3 regions of the Pseudomonas sp. HOU2 genome follow, and region 3 is predicted to be linked to each of the others. Evidence: predicted binding sites of a transcription regulator. Region 3 holds the regulator's gene; each other region holds the start of a gene.
The links. The regulator sigma-54, encoded in region 3, starts transcription at its own class of promoters, with help from an activator protein. The targets are predictions, from matches to a motif close to ANTGGCATNNANNTTGCTNT.
Positions count from the first base shown of each region.

Region 1 (2,273 bases), 690 kb from region 3:
TCGCGTCGGCGAGCGCATCTATAACGTGCGTAAACAGGAGCTGCGCGGCTTCGACAGTATTTTCCAGAGTTCGAAGGTAATGGCCGCTGTCGTGCGTGAAGCGCGGCGCATGGCGCCGCTGGATGCGCCGCTATTGATCGAAGGCGAAACCGGCACCGGCAAAGAATTGCTCGCCCGCGCCTGTCACCTCGCCAGTCCGCGCGGGCAGTCGCCGCTGATGGCGCTTAACTGCGCAGGACTTCCGGAGTCGATGGCCGAGACCGAACTGTTCGGCTACGGCCCCGGCGCGTTCGAAGGGGCGCGCGCCGAAGGCAAGCTTGGCCTGCTGGAGCTGACGGCAGGCGGCACCCTGTTCCTCGATGGCGTCGGCGAAATGAGCCCGCGCTTGCAGGTGAAGCTGCTGCGCTTTCTGCAGGACGGCTGCTTCCGCCGGGTCGGCAGTGATGAAGAGGTGTATCTGGATGTGCGGGTGATCTGCGCGACCCAGGTCGACCTGTCCGAATTGTGCGCCCGTGGCGAATTTCGTCAGGATCTTTATCACCGCTTGAACGTGTTGTCGCTGCACATTCCGCCGCTGCGCGAATGCCTCGACGGTTTGACCCCGCTGGTCGAGCATTTCCTCGATCAGGCCAGCCGCCAGATCGGCTGCTCGCTGCCGAAACTGGCGCCGGCGGCGATGGATCGCCTCAGCCATTATCACTGGCCGGGCAACGTGCGGCAGCTGGAGAACGTGCTGTTTCAGGCGGTTTCGCTGTGTGACGGCGGCACGGTCAAGGTCGAGCACATCCGCCTGCCGGATTACGGCGTGCGTCAGCCGCTTGGCGATTTCTCGCTGGAGGGTGGGCTGGACGAGATCGTCGGGCGCTTTGAAAAAGCCGTCTTGGAACGCCTGTATTCCGAGCACCCGAGCAGTCGGCAACTGGGGAAGCGGTTGGGGGTTTCGCATACCACCATTGCCAACAAGCTGCGTGAATACGAAGTCGGTAAAGATTCTGCCGAGTAACCATTGTGGCGAGGGAGCTTGCTCCCGCTCGGCTGCGCAGCAGTCGTAAACCGGATCAATGCGGTTTGTCTGATACACCGTATTGAATGGGTTTGGGGTTGCTACGCAACCCAGCGGGAGCAAGCTCCCTCACCACAAGGTTCTTTTTCCATCTGCAAAAATCGGGATTGCCGCCTAGCGGCATAACACCGCCGGTTTTTCGACTTCGATACATTTCCAGTTCCCCCGCAAAACCCCGCAAGTCCTTTGTTTACCGGGCTGCAAGCCGCCAGAAAAAAGTTGGTCTGCAAATTGCTTATGGCTCAGCAGTACAGCGGTGGGCGGCAAACGTCCGGCATGCAGAGGAAAGAGTGTGGACAAGTACCTTTATGTGGCAATGACCGGCGCCAGTCAGAACGCACTGGCGCAAAAGGCCCATGCCAACAACCTGGCGAACATCTCCACCAATGGTTTTCAGCGCGACCTGGAGCAGGCGCGTTCGATGCCGGTGTTCGGTGACAGCTTTCCGGCGCGTGCGTTTGCCATGAGCGAACGGCCCGCCACCGACTTCACCGCCGGTTCGCTGGTGCAGACCGGCCGTGATCTCGACGTGGCCGTGACCGGCAACGGTTTTATTGCCGTGCAGAACCCCAACGGTGGTGAAAGCTACGTGCGCACCGGCAGCCTGAACATCGACGCCCTCGGCGTATTGCGCGCCGGCAACGGCATGCCGGTACTCGGCAATGGCGGTCCGATCGCCGTGCCGCCGGAGCAGCAGGTCGAAGTCGGTGAAGACGGCACCATCAGTATTCGTGCGATGGGCGAAGGCCCGCGCGTCATGGCGGAAGTCGACCGGATCAAACTGGTCAACCCGGACATCAAGAACCTCAACAAAGGCCTCGATGGCTCGATCTACACCAAGGACGGCCAACCGGCGCCGGCCGATGCCAACGTCAAACTGGTGTCGGGTTTCCTTGAGTCGAGCAACGTCAATGCCGTGGAAGAAATGACCTCGGTGCTGGCCCTGGCCAAGCAGTTCGAGTTGCACGTCAAGATGATGAACACCGCCAAAGACGACGACCAGGCCATGGCTCGGGTCTTGCAGATCAGCTAATTATCAGAACGTCGCGCCGTAAAACAGGCGCACGAGGAGAATCGAATGCTTCCGGCTCTATGGGTTGCCAAAACCGGTCTGTCCGCCCAGGACACCAACCTGACCACCATTTCCAACAACCTGGCGAACGTCTCGACCACGGGTTTCAAACGTGACCGTGCCGAGTTCCAGGACTTG
Region 1 is NZ_CP160398.1:5,021,559-5,023,831, forward strand. It holds gene ABV589_RS22755 (sigma-54-dependent transcriptional regulator) at 1-1,003, shown strand, start outside; gene ABV589_RS22760 (flagellar basal body rod protein FlgF) at 1,356-2,096, shown strand; gene flgG (flagellar basal-body rod protein FlgG) at 2,142-2,273, shown strand, end outside.
Region 1: the regulator sigma-54 is predicted to act here: its motif matches at 1,282-1,301, upstream of ABV589_RS22760 (flagellar basal body rod protein FlgF).

Region 2 (2,273 bases), 610 kb from region 3:
GAAGTACAGGGCGGTTTCGGACAGGCCGGCATAGCCTTCGCCAGCGAAGGTGTTCTTGCCGTCTTTGGCGATGGACATGTGTACGTGCATGCCCGAGCCGTTGTCGCCGTACAGTGGCTTCGGCATGAAGGTCGCGGTGCGGCCATAAGCGTCGGCAACGTTGTGGACAACGTATTTCAGCGTCTGAACTTCGTCAGCTTTTTTCACCAGGGTGTTGAACTTGACACCGATTTCGTTCTGACCGGCGGTCGCCACTTCGTGGTGGTGAACTTCAACGGTCTGGCCCATCTCTTCCAGTGCGTTGCACATGGCAGTACGGATTTCGTGGTCGTGGTCGAACGGCGGAACCGGGAAGTAGCCGCCTTTGATACCAGGACGGTGGCCTTTGTTGCCGCCTTCGATGTCCTGGTCGGACATCCACGAGCCTTGTTCGGAGTAGATCTTGAACATCGAGCCGGAGATGTCGGATTTGAACTTCACTTCGTCGAAGATGAAGAATTCTGGTTCTGGACCGGCGAAGACGGTGTCACCAATACCGGTGGTCTTCAGGTATTCCTCGGCGCGGTGCGCGATGGCACGCGGGTCGCGATCGTAACCTTGCATGGTCGAAGGTTCGATGATGTCGCAGACCAGGATCAGGGTCGCGTCTTCGGTGAACGGGTCGAGAACGGCAGTATCGTCGTCCGGCAGCAGGATCATGTCGGAGGCTTCGATGCCTTTCCAGCCAGCGATGGAGGAACCGTCGAACATCTTGCCGACTTCGAAGAAGTCGTCTTCCAGCGCATCGCGAGCCGGCATGGTCACGTGGTGCTGAGTGCCTTTGGTGTCCGTGAAGCGCAGATCAATCCACTTGACGTCATGATCTTTGATGAGTTGAACCGACTTCGACATAGTGTCCTCCGGGTGGCTTAGGGCTTGGTAGTGGATGCCCTTAATAGGGGTGATGCCGGCGCAGATACTCTGCCAAGGCAACCTGCCTCACAAGGGAGCAAATTGCATGCCAGTGCCCCAGCATGGGTTTTTTGCCCCAAATTCACGCTTGCAGCACTGCAAAGCGTCATAAAGGCGAAAATCTCGCCCCTTAATGTAGCGCCTCAAATCAAAAATGACCCGTTTTGGTGCAAGGAAAACCTTCTGCATATTAACTGGTTAAACCTTGAGCAATTTCCGCTATAATCCGCGCCCCCCTTTTTCGGCTGGCCCTGCGCGCGCTGTTTTCATGAAACTAATCGTAAAAGTCTTCCCCGAGATCACCATCAAAAGCCGCCCTGTCCGGATGCGTTTCATCCGCCAGCTGGCCAAGAACATCCGCGCCGTGCTCCGCGATCTGGACCCGGCCGTGGTGGTGAACGGTGTGTGGGACAATCTCGAGCTGGAAACCCGCGTTACCGACCCCAAAGCCTTGAAAGAGATGGGCGAGCGCCTGGTCTGCACCCCCGGTGTCGCGCACTTTCTGCAGATCGACGAGTACCCGCTGGGCGACTTCGACGACATCACCGAGAAGTGCAAGCAGCACTACGGTAATGAGCTGGCCGGGAAGATTTTCTCGGTGCGCTGCAAGCGTGCCGGCAAGCATCCGTTCAGCTCGATGGACGTCGAAAAATACGTCGGCAGCAAGCTGCGTCGTGAGTGCGGTGCTGCCGGAATCGACCTCAAAGACCCGCAAATCGAAGTTCGCATCGAAGTTCGCGACCAACGGTTGTTTGTGATCCACAGCCAGCACAACGGCATCGGCGGCTACCCGCTCGGCGCCCTGGAGCAGACGCTGGTATTGATGTCCGGCGGCTTTGACTCGACGGTTGCCGCATACCAGATCATGCGTCGCGGCCTGATGGCACATTTCTGCTTCTTCAATCTGGGTGGGCGTGCCCACGAATTGGGCGTGATGGAAGTCGCGCATTTCATCTGGAAGAAGTACGGCAGCTCGCAACGCGTGCTATTTGTCAGTGTTCCGTTCGAAGAGGTTTTGGGCGAAATTCTCGGCAAAGTCGATAACAGTCATATGGGCGTCGTATTGAAGCGTATGATGTTGCGCGCATCCTCGGCCATCGCCGACCGCCTGCACATCGACGCGCTGGTCACCGGCGAAGCGATCTCCCAGGTATCGAGCCAGACGCTGCCGAACCTGTCGGTGATCGACTGCGTGACCGACAAACTGGTCCTGCGCCCACTGATCGTGGCACACAAGCAGGACATCATCGACACGGCCAACGAGATCGGCACCGCCGATTTCGCCCGGCACATGCCGGAATACTGCGGGGTCATCTCGGTCA
Region 2 is NZ_CP160398.1:3,719,873-3,722,145, forward strand. It holds gene glnA (glutamate--ammonia ligase) at 1-891, opposite strand, end outside; gene thiI (tRNA uracil 4-sulfurtransferase ThiI) at 1,220-2,273, shown strand, end outside.
Region 2: the regulator sigma-54 is predicted to act here: its motif matches at 986-1,005, upstream of glnA (glutamate--ammonia ligase).

Region 3 (2,273 bases):
TGTCCGGTGGTGAACGCCGCCGGGTGGAAATCGCCCGCGCCCTGGCGACCGCACCGAAATTCATCCTGCTCGACGAACCGTTCGCCGGTGTCGACCCGATTTCGGTTGGCGACATCAAGCAGATCATCCACCACCTCAAGGCCAAGGGCATCGGTGTACTGATCACCGACCACAACGTGCGTGAGACCCTGGATATCTGCGAAACCGCCTACATTGTCAACGACGGTCAACTGATCGCCGAAGGCGATGCGGCGACCATCCTTGCCAACGATCTGGTGAAGGAAGTGTACCTGGGCCACGAGTTCCGCCTCTAAGCGAATAGTGCCCGGTGAGCCGCCCGGGCGCTGTATCGATTCAAGCAGGATTTAATACGCTTTAATTGTTACAGCGCTCTAGGCAAACACGACAGTTTCAGGCATATAATTTGCTTAAGTTTGGCGCTCCGGCGCCCTGTAGTGGATGGCGCATGCGCGCCGGCGAATAAGGTGTTAAGCCCCTGCCATGAAACCATCGCTAGTCTTGAGAATGGGCCAGCAGCTGACGATGACACCGCAGCTGCAACAGGCCATCCGCCTGCTCCAATTGTCGACCCTGGACCTGCAACAGGAAATCCAGGAGGCCCTGGAATCCAATCCGATGCTCGAACGCCAGGAAGAAGGCGACGACTTCGACAACTCCGATCCTTTGGCCGACAACGCCGAACAAAAACCCAACACCGACATTCAGGAACCCTCCTATCAGGAAACCGCCCCGACGGTGGACAACCTGGAAGATGGCGAATGGAACGAGCGCATTCCTAACGAACTGCCCGTTGATACCGCTTGGGAAGACGTCTACCAGACCAGCGCCAGCAGTCTGCCCAGCAGCGATGACGACGAGTGGGACTTCACCACCCGCACCTCCGCCGGCGAAAGCCTGCAAAGCCATTTGCTGTGGCAATTGAACCTGGCGCCGATGTCCGACACCGACCGCCTGATCGCCGTGACCCTGATCGATTGCATCAACAATCAGGGCTACCTCGACGAAACCCTCGAAGAAATCCTCGACGCCTTTGATCCGGAGCTCGACATCGAGCTGGACGAGATCGAGGCCGTTCTGCACCGCATTCAACAGTTCGAACCCGCCGGCATCGGCGCGCGCAACCTCGGCGAATGCCTGTTGCTGCAACTGCGTCAGCTCTCGGCCAAGACCCCGTGGCTCAACGAAGCCAAACGTCTGGTCAGCGATTACATCGATCTGCTCGGCAGTCGTGACTACAGCCAGTTGATGCGGCGCATGAAGCTTAAGGAAGACGAGCTGCGTCAGGTCATCGAACTGGTGCAAAGCCTCAATCCACGCCCGGGCTCACAGATCGAATCGACCGAAGCCGAGTACGTGGTGCCCGACGTCATTGTGCGCAAGGACAACGAGCGCTGGCTGGTCGAATTGAATCAGGAGTCGGTGCCCCGTTTGCGGGTCAACGCGCAGTACGCCGGCTTCGTCCGTCGCGCCGACACCAGCGCCGACAACACCTTCATGCGCAACCAGTTGCAAGAAGCACGCTGGTTCATCAAGAGCCTGCAGAGCCGCAACGAAACCCTGATGAAAGTGGCCACCCAGATCGTGGAGCATCAGCGCGGTTTCCTGGAGTACGGCGACGAAGCCATGAAGCCGTTGGTCCTGCACGACATCGCCGAAGCGGTAGGCATGCACGAATCGACGATTTCCCGGGTCACCACACAGAAATTCATGCATACCCCACGGGGCATTTATGAACTGAAATACTTTTTCTCCAGCCATGTAAGCACCTCCGAAGGCGGTGAATGCTCGTCCACGGCGATCCGCGCGATCATCAAAAAACTGGTTGCAGCGGAAAATCAGAAAAAGCCGTTGAGTGACAGCAAGATCGCTGGTTTACTGGAGGCACAAGGCATTCAGGTGGCTCGCCGCACCGTCGCCAAGTACCGTGAATCCCTAGGGATCGCGCCTTCGAGCGAACGCAAGCGGTTGATGTAAGCCACGTTACAGCGTTCCAGTGGCAGGCTGTTCGGCCTGCCGCTTTATGCACTGGCAACGAAGGAGAAGCTGTATGCAAGTCAACATCAGTGGACACCAACTGGAAGTTACCCAACCTCTCCGTGAATACGTTGAGCAGAAGCTCAAGAGGCTTGAGGGACATTTCGACAAGATCACCAACGTGCAAGTCACGATGTGCGTCGAAAAGCTCAAGCAGAAAATCGAAGCCACCTTGCATATCCCCGGCAGCGAAGTGGTCGCCAACGCAGAAGATACCG
Region 3 is NZ_CP160398.1:4,333,015-4,335,287, reverse strand. It holds gene lptB (LPS export ABC transporter ATP-binding protein) at 1-314, shown strand, start outside; gene ABV589_RS19470 (RNA polymerase factor sigma-54) at 502-1,995, shown strand; gene raiA (ribosome-associated translation inhibitor RaiA) at 2,069-2,273, shown strand, end outside.